DNA from 2 places in the Kribbella sp. NBC_00359 genome. Region 2 is predicted to be linked to the other one. Evidence: riboswitches for the same ligand, from Rfam matches in the RefSeq annotation. Region 2 holds a riboswitch; the other holds the start of a gene.

Region 1 (9,149 bases), 2.6 Mb from region 2:
GCCGCAAGAGCCGCTGGGGTTTGTTCCAGCGTGATGGTGCGGGTGATCAGGTCGGCTGGCTTTAGCTTGCCTCGGGCAACTAGATCCAGCATCTCCGGGTAGGCGTGGGCGGGCATACCGTGGCTGCCTAGCCACTGGAGTTCTTGGCCGATGAGACGGCTCACGTCTAGATGGACGCCGGAGGGGAGGAGGCCGACCTGGAGGTGGCGGCCGCGGGGGCGGAGGGCTTGTAGGGCTTGTTGGACGATGTCGTTGGAGCCCAGGGCGTCCATCGTCACGTGGGCGCCGCCGGCGGTGAGGTCGCGGATCTCCTGGACGGTGTCCGGTGACGCCACCAGCAGGTCGGTGGCGCCGTACTCGCGGGCCAGCTTCAACGCCGACGGGTTGGTGTCGACTGCAATCACCCGGGCGCCCAGGGACGCGGCGATCATCACGGCGGAGAGGCCGACGCCGCCGCAGCCGAAGATCGCGACGGTTTCGCCGGCGGTGAGCCGGCCGACCTGGCGGATGGCGCGGAACGACGTGGCGAAGCGGCAGCCCAGCCCTGCCGCGGTGGCGAAGTCCAGCTCATCGGGCAGGCGGACCAGGTTGACCTGTGCGTACGGCACGGCGACGTACTCGGCGAAGGAGCCCCAGTAGGTGAAGCCGGGCTGCTGCTGGCGAAGGCACACCTGCTGGTTGCCCTCGCGGCACTGCTCACACGACCCGCACGCGCAGATGAACGGCGTCGTCACCCGGTCGCCGACCTGCCACCCTGTGACTCCCGCACCGACCGCGGCGATCGTCCCGGCGAGCTCATGACCAGGCACGTGCGGCAGCACGATGTCCGCGTCGTGGCCCATCCACCCGTGCCAGTCACTCCGGCACAGCCCGGTCGCCTCGACCTTCAGGACGACCGCACCCTCCGCCGGCCCGGGCCGCGGAACCTCGTGTACGACGGGCAGAACGCCGTACTCCTCGATGACGACAGCGCGCACCAAGGCATCGTAGTCAGCCGACGCAGAACTCGTTGCCCTCGGGATCGAGCATCACGATGTGGCCGAGGACGTCGGGACCGTAGAACTCCTCGCGCACCTCGGTCGCACCGAGGCCGACGAGTTCCACAGCCTTGGTCCGCATCCGCTCGGCCGCGGCGGAATCACGAAGAGGCCCCGCCACGCGGATGTCGATGTGGAGCCGGTTCTTCGAGGTCTTGGGCTCGGGCACCCGGAGGAACCCGATCGCCGGCCCGACGTCGTCGGGGTCCACGATCGAGGCTCCGTCTGGATCGTCGTACCCGGGCTCGATGATGTAGCCGAGCGCCGCCGCCCAGAACTCCGCCAGCCGCTGCGGCTCGGCCGCGTCCCCACCAAGGGTCCAGTTGGTCGCCATGGCGGGAACGTTAGCGCCCATTCCGGACGATCCACGCCCGGAACAACAGATCAGCCGCCGGCGACCGCCGGGATGATCGAGACCTGCCCACCGTCCTTGATCGAGGTCTGCAGGCCGTCGGCGAAGCGTACGTCGTCATCGTCGACGTACACGTTCACGAATCGGCGCAGCTCGCCCGACTCGTCCAGGACCCGGCCCTTGATGCCCGGGTACGAGCCGTCCAGCGAGTCGAGCACCTCGATCAGCGTGGAACCCTCGGCGGACACCTCGGACACGCCCTGGGTGTAGGGCCGCAGGATGGTCGGGACGCGAACGCTCACACTCACTGCAGGCCTGCCTTCACGAAGGCGTCGTACGACGCGGGGATGGTCACCTTGGGGCCGACCCGGTCGGCCACGGCGTCGAGCGTCTTCAGCCCGTCGCCGGAGTTGATGATCACGGTCTCGGCCTCGGGGTCGAGCTGCCCGGTGGCGATCAGCTTCCTCAGCGTCGCGACCGTCACGCCGCCCGCGGTCTCGGCGAAGATGCCCTCGGTCCGGGCCAGCAACTGGATGCCCTCGATGACTTCCTCGTCGCTGACGTCCTCGATCGCTCCACCGGTACGGCGGGCGACGTCGAGCACATACGGTCCGTCGGCCGGGTTCCCGATCGCCAGCGACTTGGCGATGGTGTCCGGGCGAACCGGCTTGACCACGTCGTGGCCGTCCCGGAACGCCTGCGCCACGGGCGAGCAGCCGGTGGCCTGAGCGCCGTACACCTTGTAGTCGGTGGCGTCGACGAGGCCGAGCTTGCCGAGCTCGGTGAAGCCCTTGTCGATCTTGGTCAGCTGCGAGCCGGACGCGACCGGGATGACGAGCTGCTGCGGGATCCGCCAGCCGAGCTGCTCGGCGATCTCGAAGGCGAGGGTCTTGGAGCCTTCGGAGTAGTACGGCCGCACGTTGACGTTGACGAACGCCCAGCCCTCCTCCTCACCGGCGATCTCGGAGGCCAGCTTGTTCACGTCGTCGTAGTTGCCCTCGACGGCGACCAGGGTCCCGCCGTACACGGCGGTGGTGATCACCTTCGGGCGCTCGAGGTCGTGCGGGATGAACACGACCGAGCGGATGCCGGCGCGGGCGGCGGCCGCGGCGACGGCGTTGGCCAGGTTGCCGGTGGAGGGGCAGGCGAAGACCGTCATGCCGAGCTCGCGGGTGGCGCTCAGGGCGGACGCGACCACGCGGTCCTTGAAGGAGTGGGTCGGGTTGCCGGAGTCGTCCTTCACCCACAGCTTGCGCAGCCCCAGCTCGCGGGCCAGGTTCTGCGCGTCGACGAGCCGGGTGTAGCCGGGCTCGGTGTTCGGGAAGCTGGCCACGTCGACCGGGACGGGCAGCAAGGGCTGGTAGCGCCAGATGTTCTTGGGACCGGCCTCGATCTGCTCCCGCGTGATCGTCGGGTACTCGTACCCGACCTCGAGCGGACCGAAGCACTCCATACAGGCGTAGAACGGACCGAGCGGCGACTTCGCCCCGCAGGCGCGACAGCTCAGGTGCGTACCGTTGCCGAAGGCACCTTCGCGGATCGTGTGGGTGGCGGCGGTCAGGCTCATGAGTGAGGTTCCCCTCTCATCTTCCCCGGAACCGGATCTCGGCACGGGACGGATTTGGCACCGTTCCGCCGCGAGGGCCCCGGACTGGGACCTCAACGGGGAGGGTTGCCGGGACTTCAACGGGCCGTTTCCCTCAGTCCCTCTGGATGAGCTCCCCCGAGATTACCCAATAGGGTCCATATTGTGTCTTCCGTTCCCACTATCCGAGACGCTCGATCTCAGCCGGCCCGGTCCCGACGCCGGTCGAGCATGCGCATCATCGGTGTCGCCGCGACGCCGTGAACGACCACGCTCAGTACGACGGTGAAACCGACCGTCGCCCACAACCAGGGCAACTCGGTGTGGAACTCGGCCCCGGCGTACGCCAGATAGAACACCGACCCGACACCACGGACTCCGAACGCGGCCGTCACCCATCGCTCGGAGCGGCGCATCGGGGTCCCGGCCAGCGCGACCCACGCGGTCACTGGTCGGATCACCAGCACGAGCAGCAGTCCCAGCGCGGCGCCGGTCGCGGTCAGCGGGCGGAGCAGCCCGGCCGTGATCGCCGATCCGAGCAGCAGCAGAATCCCCCAGGTCAGAATGTGCTCGAGCTGCTCGACGAATCCGTGCAGTTCCTCGTGGAAGTCGTGCTGCCGCTCGGCCGCCCGGAGCGCCAGCGCCGCGACGAACACGGCTAGGAAGCCGTAGCCGTGGAGCACCTGAGCGAGGCCGTAGACACCCAGCGTCATCGCGAGGGCCAGCACGGGTTCCCGTGAGTCGGCCAGGCGGAAGGTCCGCGAAGGCGCGGAAAAGGCCATCCGGCCGAGCAACCAGCCCACGCCCGCACCGACCGCCACGCCGATCGCGATCCGGCCGACCAGGTCCCAGGCGAACCACTCGAGCGCCCAGTTGCCCACGGATCCCTTGGTGACCGCGAACACCGCGGCGTACACGAACGGGAACGCCAGACCGTCGTTCAGACCCGCCTCGGAGGTGAGTGCGAAGCGGACCTCGTCGTCCTCCTCGGGCTCGGCGCCCGCGCCGGTCGACGGCCCCTGCACCTGGACGTCCGAGGCGAGCACCGGATCGGTCGGGGCGAGGACTGCGCCCAGCAGCAGAGCGGTCGCCGGGGCCAGCCCGAGCAGCCAGCCGGCACCGGCCACCGCGGCGATGCAGGCGGGCATGGCCACGAGCAGAAGACGCCAGGTCACCATCCATCGGCGCCATCCGATCGGCCGGTCGATCGCCAGGCCGACGCCCATCAACGCGACCAGGATCGTCAGCTCGGCGAGGTGCTTGACGATCCCGGTCTCCACGATCGGGCTCAGGTGGGTGCGGTCGACGGCCAGGCCCAGCAGTACGCCGGCGCCGAGGAACCCGATCGGCGCCGAGACGGCGTACCGGCGAAGCATGCGGGGCAGGACCGCCCCGAGCAACAGGGCCAGCCCTGCCACCAGGTAGAGCCCGTCCCCGTTGATCGTCATGGTGGCGATCCTGTGCCCCTGGCGGAGTTACCTCAAGCGATGCGTCGCGCCGGGCGTGTGCGTGGGCAGCGCCATCCGAGGGCCGTAGCGGGGATGACCGATTCCGGTGAGCTCCAACAGGCGCTGGACACGGAAGCGATGACCGCGGTAGGGCTCGATGAGTTCGGCACAGCCCTCGTCGTCGAGCTCCTCGCCGATGAGGGCGTAGGAGACATCGCGGGACACGTGATAGTCCGCAAACGAGAACGCGTCGGCGTCGCCGTGGGCGCGCTGCCGCACTTCGGCCGCGGTCCACACCCCGACGCCGGGGAGTGATCGCAGCCGCCGCTCGATCTCGGCCGAGTCGGTCAGCTCGAGCGTCCGCTCCAGCGCCTTCGCCCGGGTCGCGGCTGTCACGACCACGCGGGACCGACGATTCTCCACGCCGGCCCGCAGCCACTGCCACGACGGAATCAGCCGCCACTCCTCCGGTGCCGGCGGCACCATCATCACGCGGCCGTCCGGCGCAGACGGGCCCGGCGCGGGTTCGCCGTACTCACGGAGCAGAACCCGCCAGGCGCGGAACGCCTCCTTGCCGGTGACAACCTGCTCGATCCCCGCGGCCGCCATCGCCTCGAACACCGCCCGCGTCCGCGGCACCCGGACATGCGGGAACCGCCGCGCCGCATCCACCAGCGCGCGATGCTCCGGCAACGGCTCGAACCCGTCCCAACTGTCCGCGTCGCCCAGCAGCTCCGGCACCCCGTCGAGCGCCCACGCAGCCCCCGGCCCCCAGGCCTCGGCCTCCACCTCCCCGGCGTACGGCGTCAGCCGCAGAAGCACCGGTCCATCCGGCGTCCGCGTCGCCCGCCACACGGTCCGTCCCCCCGGATCGAACACGTACGCCGGGTCCCCCGGCCCCTTCCGCAGCCCTCCGATCACCGAATGCGGATCCACCACCCGCCCAGCCCGCCAGACCCGCACCACCGAACTCACCCGCCAAGTCTTACTCACCCCGCCGACAACTAGCGGATCGGCGTCGGCGCCGCGGCCAACCGCTCGCGCATCCACGGGTAGGGATCGACCAACGGCTCGCGGGTGGAGAGTGCGTTCTGCACGAGTTCGGCGAGGCGATCGCCCATCACGTAATGCCGTCCTTTGGTCTCACCGACCGAGCGCAGCAGCCCCAGTTCGGTGAGCCTCGCCAGGTCGCGGCTGGCTGTCCGCTCCTCGATGCCCGCTCGGCGGACGTACGTCGAGCGGCGCATACGGAAGCCGAGCGACGCGTCGAACAGCTCGTCAGCGACGCGCTCCGCCAAGCCGAACTGCGAGATCAGCTCATCGAAAGCCAGCCACAACTTGCCCGCTTCGCGATACCGCCGCCGTACCGTCTGCGCCTGGATGTGATGCGCGCGCAGGTTGAACTTGACCCAGAGTGCGGCCGACCGCTCGGGATGCCACGCGCCGGCGCCGGTCGCGGCCAGCACTCGGTAGTAGTCCTCGGTGTTGCTGCCCAGCCACTCCTCGATGCTGGAGAACGCCGGCTCGCCAATTCCTCCGCGGGACAGAACAAGCGTCTGCAGGGCTCTGGCCATCCGGCCGTTGCCGTCGCGGAACGGATGGATCATCACCAGGTTCAGGTGCGCCATCGCGGCGTCCACGAGGGGATCCACCGCTTCGTCGGCGTCCAACCCGCCCATCAGCTCGGCCACGAGATCAGGCACCTCGTCCGCAGGTGGACCCTCGTAGACGTTCTCGCCGGTGGTCTCGTCATGCACGTAGACGACGCCCTGCCGATAGCTGCCCGGACTCTTGGCCAGGTCGTGGCTCAGCATCATGAAATGCATGCCGCGGACAGCCGACACGTCCAGCCGGAAGTCCGCGTCCTTCGCCATCGCCAGCACGTAGCCGAGCGCCTGCCGGTATCCCCGGATCTCGGCGAACGTACGCTCGTCGGTGCTCAACGCCTCCTCGTCATCCAACGCGGCCACCGCGTCGTCGAGCTTGACGTCGTACCCCTCGATGCTGTTGGAGCCCTGGATCGCCCGCGCGAGCATGCTCCGCCGCAACCCGCCGGCCCAGCGCCGAGGCACGCGGAGGATGTCGGCGAGCTCGGATCGGAACGCGTGGATCTGCTCGAGGACCTGTCGATCCTCGAGATCCGGCTCCGGCGTGCTGAAGATGGTCACTGGCCTCGATGCCCCGATGTCTCAATGTCTTAATTCTTAGGACATCGTACGCCGAGGTCCTAATGATTGCGACATCGAGACAAAGCGCAGTCACCGAGCCGATACTGAGGCCCATGACCGGGTGGGAGCGGGTGAAGGTGGTGGGGAACTTCGTCAATCTGACGACCTTGGTCGGGCTCGCGGTCGGGGTGATCGGGCGGGCCAGGGTCAGTCGGGGGCCGCGGGGGTTGTACTTCGCGAACGGGTACAAGCTGGGGTTCCCGATCGCGGGGGCGTTCACGATCGGGAACGTCGTCCTGAGCAAGAACGAGCGCACGTACTTCGACGACGCGGCGCTGGTGCGGCACGAGGAGCGGCACTCGTGGCAGTACTTCTGCCTGCTCGGGTTGCCACTGTTCCCGCTGTACGTCGTCGGCGTGGTGATCTCGTTCCTGCTCACCGGCGATCCGGCGTCGCGCAACCCGTTCGAGCGGCTGGCCAACCTCAAGGACGGCGGCTATGTCGAACGGCCGATCCAGCCGATCGGCAAGACCGTGACGCAGGCGTTCAGCGTGCTGCGATCGCGTCCGAAAGGGCCGTGAGGACAGTCACCACGCCCGTGGGGTCGTCCACCACGATGTCCGCGGCCTGGATCAGCTCGGTCGCGTCCGACGAGCGGGTGGCCAGCAGTACGGCGCGCAGTCCGGTCTTGCGATGCTCTTCGACCGCCCGGAACGCAGCCAGGTCACCCAGGTCGTCACCGGCGTACAGGATCGACCGGGCATCCGTGGACTCGATCAGCCGTCGGAGCGCGACACCCTTGTCGATGCCCGGTGGCCGGAGCTCCAGGACCAGGTTGCCGGGCTCCAGGCGCAGCTCGGTCGACTCGGCCAGCTCGGTCAGCGGCGTACGCAGCCTGTCCAGCGCACCGGTCGGATCGGCGAGCCGGCGCGTGTGCACGGCCAGCGAGCTTTCCTTGTCCTCCACGTGAGCGTCCGGTACGCCTGCCTCGCGCAGCAGCTCGGGCAGCCGGGCGCGTGCTTCTTCAACACCAGCCGGGACCGGGTCACTGGTCACCATGCCGGTCGCCGCGTCCCACCGCTCCAGCCCGTAGTGCCCCAGTACGACGAGGCCCCCGAGGCCGGGATGGCCCGTCACGCCGGTGAGCTCGGTGGCCACGAGCGCCGGACGGCCGGTGACGATCGCCACCTGCTTGACCGAGCGGGCCAGCCGTGCCAATGCGTCGAGGGAGCCCTCGACGGGCCGGGACATGGCCGGGTCCTCGACCAGCGGCGCGAGTACGCCGTCGAAGTCGGTGGAGATCACCGCGGTGGCCGGGTCGGCGACGATCGCCTCCCACCCTTCGCGACCGGCGTCGGTCTGGATGACCGGAGTACTCATCCCGCGTAGTCCGAGGTCAGGATCACGGTGAGGCGGTCCTTCTTCATGTTGTCCAGCGCGCCCTTGGTCCGGCCGACGCCGATGTCACGGGCGAGCTCGTTGGCAGCGTCGAGCATGCCCGGCGGGTAGTAGACCGTGCTCTCGGCGATCTTGCCGTGCCAGTTGTCGGCGCCGGCCACAGTCCAGCCAGCCTGCCGCGCCCGGCCCGCGACCGAGTCGGCCAGGCCCTTCCGCGAGGTGTTGTTGTAGATCTCCGCGGCCGGTCGCTCAGCCGCCGGGATGGTCGTCGGCTGCGTCGCCGGCGGCTGGGTCGGCTGCGAGCTCGGCTCGGTCGTGGGCGCGGTGGTGGGCGTGGACGACGGGGCCTGCGGAGGCGTGGTGGCCGGCTCGGTCGGCTCCGACGACGGCCCGGGGATGCTGGCGGCGATCGTCGACGGCCCGGACGTGGGCTTCGTGCTCGGCTTCGGGGTGGTCGCGCCCGACGGCTCGTCGGCCTGACTGTCGTGCCCGCGGGTGCCGAACAGCACCAGCAGGCCCGCCACGATCGCGACGACCGCGGCCACGGCGACGAGCGACGAGAGGACCTGGCCCCGATCGCCCTTCGGGCGGGACATGGTCAGACCTCGATGCCCAGCCGGCGTGCGGAGCGGGCGCGCTGCCGGGCCGCGCGGAGGCGGCGCAGGCGCTTGACCAGCAACGGGTCGTGAGCGAGGGCCTCGGGCCGGTCGATCAGCGCGTTCAGGACCTGGTAGTAGCGGGTGGCCGACATCTGGAACTGGTCCCGGATCGCCTGCTCCTTGGCACCGGCGTACTTCCACCAGTGCCGCTCGAACGCGAGGATTGCCCCGTCACGCTCGGTGAGTCCGGCAACGGCCGGCGACGCAGCTTCGGCTGGGCCGGGAGAGCTGGCGTTGGCGCTGTCCATTTGCTGGTGACTCCTGTGCGGTCGGTGATCGTCCGTCCGGGCTCCACACTACGGTTGAACAACAGCGATGTCATTCACCGGTCGGGCGACACGAAGCGTGTCGTTGAGCGGACAGCCAGACGCGGTCAACTCTGGCAGGATCGAGGGGGTGAGCTCAACTCTCTCCAGCATGGCGCTGGTGGAAGAGCTGCAGGCCAAGAGCCGTGAGGTGGACCCGCTGGTCAACGCCATCTGCACGCCCAACCCCGCCGCTC
Region 2 (9,149 bases):
GAGTTGTTCCCTGACCGGGCATCTGGCATTCGCCAGCATGTGCAATGCCTGTACCACTTCCCCGTTCGACGGCCGAGCCGTCAACCCGAACGGTACCGCGAGCGAGGAGCCAGTCAGTCGACGGTTCGCGTCAGTTGTCTTGCGAGTCGAACTCGGCATCACTCCCAGCACCGGTCCAGGATCCAGCAAATGAACGGCAATCCGGCCGTCGTCCAGCAGGTGGCGGCGCTGCAGCACCGTCACCTCGTCGATGTCCTCCCAGCGCGTCCCGATCCATTCGTGGCCGATCCGCAGCCGGATGCCGACCTCGTCGGCCACCAGCATGTCCCCGACCGTCAGCGCCCGCGCACAGACCACAGCCAGTACGGCGAACCCCGCCGCCGCGAACCATCGCAGGATGCCGGTCGGACTGGTGGATGCGGAAGTGGCGAAGCCCACCGCGACCAGCAATGCCCCGAGGGCGAGCCCGCCGTGCACCTTCTGCGAGGCGTGGACGGTGAACGGCACCGGCTTGGGGTCGAGGTCGAAACGGTCCGGCCTGGGCAGTGCGCTCGCGGCGGTCACGGGTCACTCTCCTCGGAGGGTGGTGATGAAGTCCTCTAGATCATCCGGTTTGACCAGGACGTCCCTGGCCTTCGAGCCCTCACTGGGACCGACGACGCCGCGGCTCTCCAGGATGTCCATCAGCCGGCCGGCCTTCGCGAAGCCGACCCGGAGCTTGCGCTGCAGCATCGAGGTGGAGCCGAACTGCGTCGACACGATCAGCTCCGCGGCCTGCACGACCAGGTCGAGGTCGTCGCCGATCTCGTCGTCGAGATCCTTGCTCGGCCCGGCGACAGCGGTGACGTCCTCGCGATACGTCGGCTCCAACTGGGTCTTGCAATGCTCGACGACGCCGTGGATCTCGGACTCCGTCACCCACGCGCCCTGGATCCGCATCGGCTTGCTCGCGCCCATCGGCAGGAACAGGCCGTCACCCTGGCCGACCAGCTTCTCCGCACCCGGCTGGTCCAGGATGACCCGGCTGTCGGCCAGCGACGAGGTCGCGAACGCCAGTCGCGACGGCACGTTCGCCTTGATCAGACCGGTCACCACGTCCACCGACGGCCGCTGGGTGGCGAGCACCAGGTGGATGCCGGCCGCCCGGGCCAGCTGGGTGATCCGGACGATCGAGTCCTCGACGTCGCGCGGGGCGACCATCATCAGGTCGGCGAGCTCGTCGACGATCACCAGCAGATACGGGTACGGCGAGAGCACGCGCTCACTGCCCGGCGGCGGCTTCACCTTGCCCGCGCGGACCGCCTTGTTGAAGTCGTCGACATGCCGGAAGCCGAACGCGGCCAGGTCGTCGTACCGCATGTCCATCTCGCGGACGACCCACTGCAGCGCCTCGGCCGCCTTCTTGGCGTTGGTGATGATCGGCGTGATCAGGTGCGGGATGCCCTCGTAGTGGTTCAGCTCGACCCGCTTGGGGTCGACCAGGATCATCCGCACCTCGTCCGGCGTGGCCCGCATCAGGACCGAGGTGATCAGCGAGTTGACGAACACCGACTTGCCCGAACCGGTCGCACCCGCGACCAGCAGGTGCGGCATCTTCGCCATGTTCGCGACCACGAAGCCGCCCTCGACGTCCTTGCCGAGGCCGGCCACCATCGGGTGGTGGTCGTTGCGCGCGGTCGCCGACCGGATCACGTCGCCGAGGCTGACGATCTCCTTGTCGGTGTTCGGGATCTCGATGCCGATCGCGGACTTGCCCGGGATCGGCGACAGGATCCGCACATCGGCCGACGCCACCGCGTAGGCGATGTTCTTGCTCAGGGCGGTGACCTTCTCGACCTTCACCGCCGAGCCGAGCTCGACCTCGTAGCGGGTGACTGTCGGGCCGCGCGTGTAGCCGGTGATCTGCGCGTCGATGCCGAACTGCTCGAACACCTCGGTCAGCCGGTCGACCACCGCGTCCGACGCCTTGGTCCGGGCCTTGTGGACCGAACCCGGCTTGAGCATCTGCCCGTCGGGCAGCGTGTACGTGATATCGCCGGACAGGCTGAGCTGCTCCACCCGCTGCGGGATCGGCGTGTGCGGAGGCGGCTCGGGCGGCGTTTCCGGCTTGCTGGGACCACCACCGGCGCCGACGGCGATGCCCAGCCCCGGAGCCCCGGCGGCAGCGGCCGCCTCACCGTCGACGTCGTACGCGTCCTCCTCAGGAACCGGAGCTGCCTTGGCCTTGCGGCCTCGCTTCGAGAGCTCACGTCCCTCGAGCACCGGCGAGTCGTACGGCTTGATGGTGGGCTCGCCGTCCTCCTCCTGCGCGGCCTTGGCCCGGCGCTCCTTGCGGGTCAGCCGCACAGTGTCGTCGGTCGGCGCGGCCACGACGGACGGTGCGTCCTCCGGCAGCGCCGTACGCCCCATCAGTACGTCGAACGCCGCGCGGAACCGCAGTGGGATGGCGTAGACCGGAGTGCCCGTGACGACGAGGGCACCGAAGATCGACAGCAGCACCAGCAGCGGTGCGGCGACGTACTGCGTCAACAGGTCCGACAGCAGGGACGAGACGACGTACCCGATCGCGCCGCCGGCGTCCCGCAACGAACCGTCGGCCGGGTTGCTCGGACGGGGCAGACCGTTGGCGATGTGGACCAGGCCGAGTACGCCGAGGGAGATGGCGGTCCAGCCGATCACCTGACGTCCGGCCGGGCCGTTGCGGTCCGGGTGACGCAGAGTGCGGATCGCGGTCAGCAGCAGCATCAGCGGCACGGCCCAGCCGAGCATGCCGACGCTGCCGCCGACGACAGTCCGGATGCCGTTGCCGACCGCGCCAGGGAGGTCCCACCAGATCGCGGCGGCCACAACGACCGCCAGGCCGATCAGGAACAGGCCGGCGCCGTCACGGCGATGCTCGGGGTCGAGCTCGCGGGCGCCGTGACCGATGCCGCGCACCATGCTGCCGATCAGATGCGCGATGCCGAGCCAGACTTTCACCACGCCGCGACCGAGAACGATCATGGCGGCCGCGAACGGGCCCGGTCCGCTGTTTTTGGGCGTACTGGTCCGCGCGGCGGAGGATCCACCGCGCTTCGCGCTCTGCCCACGCTTCTGGGCACCTGACGGACGGGAGCGTCCACCAGCGGCCGAACGAGCCGAACTCGGCCGTTTGGCTGCCGACTTCTGCGCCCGCGCCGGGGAAGACGTGCGGGTCGCCATATCTAGCAGGCTACCCCGATTACCTCTCGAGTCCCACGTGTCACACGCCGATTACGCTGCCCCATACATAACGTCACAACGCCGCCAACCCCTCCGCATGCCATGGACCGAGGGCAAGAGGTTGCTTCACGCCCCCGTGGTGCCGTCGAGTTGTTCGCGCAGCAGGTCGGCGTGACCGCAGTGGCGGCCGTACTCGCCGATCATGTGGATGTAGATCATCCGGAGCGTCGACTCGGTCCCGCTGAAGGTGAAGCGATCGTCGAGCGACCGCCCGGCCGCGGCCTCGTCCGACAGCTTCCACTCGGCGATCAGGCCTTCGTACGCCGCCTGTGCCTCAGCCGGATCGATGCGCTCGAAATCGGCGTCCTTGCCCAGCTCGGGAGCGAACAGCGGCTCAGCCGGCGACTCCGCGGCGAAGTGGATGCGGAACCAGATCCGCTCCACCTTGGTGAGATGCCGGATGAGGCCGAGCAAGGAAAGGTTGGACGGCGGCGACGGCCGCTCGGCCAGCTGCTCGGCCGTCAGACCGGCGCACTTGTACAGCAGCGTGGTCCGGTAGTAGTCCAGATAGCCCCGCAGCAGTTCGGCTTCGGGCGCGGTCAGCGAGCCGTCCGGCCGCTCGACCGCTGGCGCCGTCCACGCCGTCGTCAACGTCATGCCGCCATCCAACACGCCCCGGTCGCCCGGAGCGAATCCATTACGGATTGACCGGCGGCGCCCAGCCGGGTCGCGGGATGAGACAGAACGGGTGTCCGGCCGGATCCTCGTACACAGTGGCCGAGAGCTTGCGAGCGCCGAGCGCCAGGACCGCCGACCCGGCCGCGTCGAGGTCGTCGACCATGACGTCGAGGTGCATCTGCTGAGGACGCGTGGGGTCCGGCCACTGCGGGCGCTGGTGGCCGAGCGCACGCTGGAAGGCGAGACCTGACGTGTGGTCGTTGTCGGCGACCACCACCCAGCCGTCGCTCTCGTACGTGATGGGCTTGCCGAGCAGGGCCGAGTAGAAGCGCGCGAGCTCCAGCGGTTCCGGGCAGTCGATCGCGAGGTGGTGCAGCCGTCCGATCATGGCAACAGTCTGCACGTCTCAGGATGTGTTCGGGAATCCCGGAATGTGAGATTGCCACTGGCGCCGGCTCAGGCTGTTCGTTACGGTTCTCGGCAGGTCATGAGTGCCAGCGCCAAGCCCCGGCTCGCTGGCCGGCAACCCTCCTCCGCGGTGGGGTGCCCCGGGTGAAGACCAGGCCGTGCGGATACGCCGCTCGGCAAGTGCGGACTTCCTGGAGCAGCAGCATGTCGATTCTCTCCATCCTCGAACCGGCCAGCGCGAGTACGCCGCGGCCGACGGTCACCCGGCTCGTCACCGGCAGCATCCCCACCACGGTCGGCTCGGACCTGCTGGTCCCGCTGGCCGACGGCCGAGTCACCGACTACGCGAACTTCGACCACGGAGCCAGTGCGCCGTGTCTGGAGTCTGTCCGGGCCAGCGTCGAGGCGGCGCTGCCGTCGTACGCGTCGGTGCACCGCGGCAACGGCTACGCCTCCCGCATCACCACCCAGTGGTACGAGCGCGCTCGCGCCGAGGTGCACGCGTTCGTCGGAGCCCGCGCCGACGACCAGGTGATCTTCACCCGCCAGACCACGGACGCGCTGAACTTGCTCGCCCACGCCGTCCCCGCGGACGCGACTGTGATCGTCTTCGAGTCCGAGCACCACGCCGCGCTCCTGCCCTGGCCGGCCGAGCGGACCGTCCGCCTGACGGCGCCCGCCTCCCCCAGTGAAGCGGTGACCAACGTCGCCGACGCTCTGCGCACCGCGCCTGAGGGTCCGCGGCTGGTGGTCGTGACCGGCGCCTCCAACGTGACAGGTGAGATCTTCCCGATCGCGGAGATCGCCGCGGTCGCCAAGGCGCACGGTGCGCGGGTCTGCCTCGACGCCGCGCAACTGGCCCCACACCGGCGGGTCGATATCGCCGCACTGGACGTTGACTGGGTCGCACTGTCCGGCCACAAGCTCTACGCGCCGTACGGCGCCGGTGCGCTGATCGGCCGCGCCGACTGGCTCGACGCCGCCGATCCGTACCTGTACGGCGGCGGCGCTACGACCGCGGTCACCGGCGACACCGTGGTCTGGGCGACCGGTCCGGCGCGGCACGAGGGCGGCTCCCCCAACGTCATCGGCGCTATCGCCCTCGCCGCGGCGTGTGCCGCGATCAGCAAGCACCGCGACGCGATCGAGCAGCACGAACGCAGCCTGCTCGCCCGCCTCCGGACCGGACTGGCTCAGCTCCCCGGCGTCACGACGTACTCGATCTTCGGCGAGGACGCGGACCGTGTCGGCACCGTCTGCTTCACGGTTGCCGGTCTGAGCTCAACGCTCGTGTCAGCGGCGCTGAGCGCCGAGTACGGCATCGGTGTCCGGGACGGCAAGTTCTGTGCGCACCCGCTCGTCGGTCACCTGCTCGCGGACTCCCCCGAGCACGGCACCGCGGTCCGGGCGAGCCTCGGCCTCGGTACGACGCGTGAGCACGTGGACCGGCTCGTCAACGCCGTACGGACGCTGGCCGCCGGTGGACCGCGGTCGGAGTACGAGGACACCGCGCACGGCTGTCAGCCCACCGACGACCCGCGGGACCTCCAAGCTCCTCGCATCTGGTAGCGAACGCCGGCCCCTCCTACTGCTCAGGAGGTACAAGGCCTACATGGTGAGCAGCGAACGCCAGTAGGTCCGCCCATTCCGCCGCGACCATGGCGGCGGGTTTCCCGAAGCCGTGACCGGTGTTGACCTCGACGCGGGTCAAGACCGGTCCCGGACCGGACTGGGCATGCTGCAGCTCGGCGATGAACTTGTGACTGTGCAACGGCACCACCCGGTCGTCGTGATCACCCGTGACCACGAGAGTCGCCGGGTACGACGTCCCGTCACGCAACTGATGCAGTGGTGAGTAAGCCAGCAGATCCTCGAACTCCGACGCATCGTCCGGATGGCCGAAGTCAGAGGCCCACGCGGCGCCCACTGTGAACATGTGGAACCGCAACATGTCCATGACGCCCACACCGGGCAGTGCGGCCGCGAACAGGTCCGGTCGCTGTGTCATGGCCGCTCCCACGAGCAGACCGCCGTTGCTGCGACCGTGGATCGCGAGCTGCGCAGGCGTGGTCACCCCGGTGTCCCGCAGGTGCTCTGCGACAGCGATGAAGTCGTCGAAGACGTTCTGCTTGTTCTTGAGCCGTCCCGCGTCGTGCCAGTCGCTGCCGTACTCACCGCCGCCCCGCAGGTTCGCGATCACCAGCACTCCGCCGGCCGCGAGCCACGCCGGCCAGCCCGGCTTGTAGTCGGCCAGGATCGGGATGCGGAAGCCGCCGTACCCGTAGAGCAGCGTCGGACGTGGTGCGGAGACGTCCAGGTCTGAGCGAGTGATCAGGAAGTACGGCACCTCGCGGCCTGGCTCGACGCGTCGCGTCACGGTGACCGACGGGGACGTGAATCCACCTGAGCCACGGACGAGCTCCGGCAAGGCACGGACGACGCCCGACGACGTCGAGACGACGTACGACACGGTGGGATCGGTTGTGGTCGACAGGCCGACGAAGAGCTCGTCGTACTCGGGGCTGGCGTCGAAGCCCACCACTCCCCCGCCCGGTACGTCGATCACCCGCGCATCGGACCCGTCGAGCGCGAAGAGCGTCAGCGCCGGCTGTGCGTCGACCAGCGTCAGGGTGGCCAGTCCGGCGGCAGTGCCGCGAACGGCCTGCAGTGTGGCCTCGCCCTCCGGGATCAGGTCGACGAACTCACCGTCCAGCGAAGCGAGCACCACGCGACCACGGGAGGCGTCACGATCGGTCCGCAGTACCAGCTGGTCGCCGGACATCCGCACGAACGCGATCTCGTCGGCGAAGGAGTCCACGACCTTCACCGGCTCGCCGAAGCCGTCGGAGGTGATCGGAAAGACCCAGAGCCGAGCGCCGGGGTCAGTGCCCTCGGTGATGTGGACGACGAGGTAGCGATCGTCCTCCGACACCTCCGGTGTGATGAAGTAGCGGTCCTGGTCCGGGAAGCTCAGCACGAGCTCGTCATCGGACTGCGGTGTGCCGACCTTGTGCAGCATCAGACGCCCGCCGGTGAGCGTCTTCGTCTCAGTCCCTTCACTGCGGCCACTCGCCGGGTAGTGCAAATAGAGGTACGCCGAACTGTCCGGGAGCCACGTGGCTTCGCAGAACTTCGCCCCCGTGACCACATCGTCGACGGGCGTGCCCGTGGCGATGTCGAGCAGCCGGAACGTCGTCCAGTCGCTGCCGCTCTCGTTGACGCCGTACGCGAAGTACTTGCCGTCCGGACTCACGGTGAACGAGCCCAACGAGTCAGTGCCGTCGGCGGACAGCGTGTTGGGGTCGATCAGGACCCGGCCGCCGGCGAGCAGCGCGTCGAGTGACTCGGCGACGTACACGACATCCTGGGCCTGCGTGCCGTCGTTGCGGCCGACGAGGTACCAGCCGGCTTTCTTCGCCGGGACGCCGGCGCGTGGGCGGGCCAGGATCGCCGCCATGGTGGTCTGGAACCACTCCCGCTCCGGATAGCCGGAGAGCTCGGCCTGGGTGAACTCGTTCTGCCTGCGGACCCAGTCCCGGGTGTCGGGCGCGTCAGGGTCTTCCAGCCAGCGGTAGGGGTCGGCGATCTCCTGCCCATGCAGCGTGTCGACCACATCGTCGCGGCGGCTCTCCGGATAGCTCATGCGGACAAACCTAACCGGACATGACAACCCTCAGCAGAGTCCGTACGAGCAATGAGCGTCGCACTCACCTGCTCCGGTGGGCGGCATCCCGCGCAGGCGCCGGAGCCAGGTGAGTACGACGGGCCCTCAGTGGTGGGCCGGGGTGATGTCCTTGGTCCAGAGGACCGTGCCGAACAGGTTGCGCAAGGAGATCGTGAGGACTCCGGTGCGCGGGTCGATCGTGGTGTGGCCGAAGAACTGGTTGCCGCTCGCCGGCGACTGGCTCGCGAAGTCCGCGACCTTCGAGAACACGACCTCCGGGCCGAACGTGTTGTCGAGCGCGTTCGGCCCGAACGTGCCGGCGTTGATCGGGCCGGCCACGATCTCCCAGAACGGGTCGAAGTCGGTGAACGCCGCGCGGGACGGGTCGTAGTGGTGGGCGGCTGCGTAGTGCACGTCGGCCGTCAGCCAGATCGCGTTACGGACCTTGCGCTTCTTGAACTGGCTCAGCACCCACGCGATCTCGTGCTCGCGACCACCCGGCGCACCGGCGACGCCGTTGGCGACGGCCTCGATCAGGTCGCCGTCCGGGACCAGCAGGCCGAGCGGCATGTCGCTCGCGATCACCTTCCAGGTCGCCTTCGACGCGGCCACCTCGCGAACCAGCCAGGCGGCCTGCTCGGCACCGAGCATCGCGACCGGGCCGACGGTGGCGGGCGTCGGGTTCGCGCCGCGGTACGTCCGCATGTCGAGGCAGAAGACGTCGAGCAGCGGGCCGTAGCTGACCTTGCGATAGATCCGGTCCCGGCCCGCGACGTGCTCCATCGGCAGGTACTCGAGGAAGGCCTTCTTCGCCCGGGACGCGAGGACGTCGACGCGCTTCTCGGTGTAGCGGTCGTCGGTGAGGATCTCCCCCGGATACCAGTTGTTCAGCGTCTCGTGGTCGTCCCACTGCGCCACCAGCGGCACGTCGGCGTACAGGTCGCGGACGTTGTGGTCGAGCAGGTTGTACTTGTACCGGCCGCGGTACTCGGCCAGGGTCTCGGCGACCTTGGCGACCTCCTCGGTCACCACGTTCTTCCAGATGGTGCCGTCGGCAACTTTCAGCTCGGCCGCGATCGGGCCGTCGGCGTAGATGTTGTCGCCGGAGTGCAGGAAGAAGTCAGGGCGGGTGTCGTGCATCGCCTTGTACGCGATCATGCCGCCGAGGTCCGGGTTGATGCCGTAGCCCTGACCCGCG

The links. A riboswitch is a leader RNA that binds a small molecule or an ion and turns the genes downstream of it on or off. The one in region 2 is predicted to bind S-adenosylmethionine.
Region 1: another riboswitch for S-adenosylmethionine. It lies ahead of thrC (threonine synthase); the one in region 2 lies ahead of OG876_RS38675 (aminotransferase class V-fold PLP-dependent enzyme).

Annotation. Positions count from the first base shown of each region.
Region 1 is NZ_CP107975.1:1,454,567-1,463,715, forward strand. Features, by position in the region: gene OG876_RS07015 (zinc-dependent alcohol dehydrogenase family protein) at 1-977, opposite strand, end outside; gene OG876_RS07020 (VOC family protein) at 991-1,371, opposite strand; gene OG876_RS07025 (ubiquitin-like small modifier protein 1) at 1,422-1,697, opposite strand; gene thrC (threonine synthase) at 1,694-2,956, opposite strand; SAM riboswitch class I at 2,970-3,109, opposite strand; gene OG876_RS07035 (cation:proton antiporter) at 3,175-4,422, opposite strand; gene OG876_RS07040 (DNA-3-methyladenine glycosylase family protein) at 4,450-5,397, opposite strand; gene OG876_RS07045 (Fic family protein) at 5,427-6,590, opposite strand; gene OG876_RS07050 (hypothetical protein) at 6,704-7,171, shown strand; gene otsB (trehalose-phosphatase) at 7,137-7,970, opposite strand; gene OG876_RS07060 (LytR C-terminal domain-containing protein) at 7,967-8,584, opposite strand; gene OG876_RS07065 (DUF3263 domain-containing protein) at 8,587-8,895, opposite strand; gene OG876_RS07070 (amidase) at 9,065-9,149, shown strand, end outside.
Region 2 is NZ_CP107975.1:7,958,487-7,967,635, forward strand. Features, by position in the region: gene OG876_RS38655 (hypothetical protein) at 1-564, opposite strand, end outside; gene OG876_RS38660 (DNA translocase FtsK 4TM domain-containing protein) at 568-3,003, opposite strand; gene OG876_RS38665 (DinB family protein) at 3,328-3,858, opposite strand; gene OG876_RS38670 (VOC family protein) at 3,899-4,267, opposite strand; SAM riboswitch class IV at 4,363-4,476, shown strand; gene OG876_RS38675 (aminotransferase class V-fold PLP-dependent enzyme) at 4,492-5,856, shown strand; gene OG876_RS38680 (prolyl oligopeptidase family serine peptidase) at 5,873-7,930, opposite strand; gene OG876_RS38685 (alkaline phosphatase D family protein) at 8,057-9,149, opposite strand, start outside.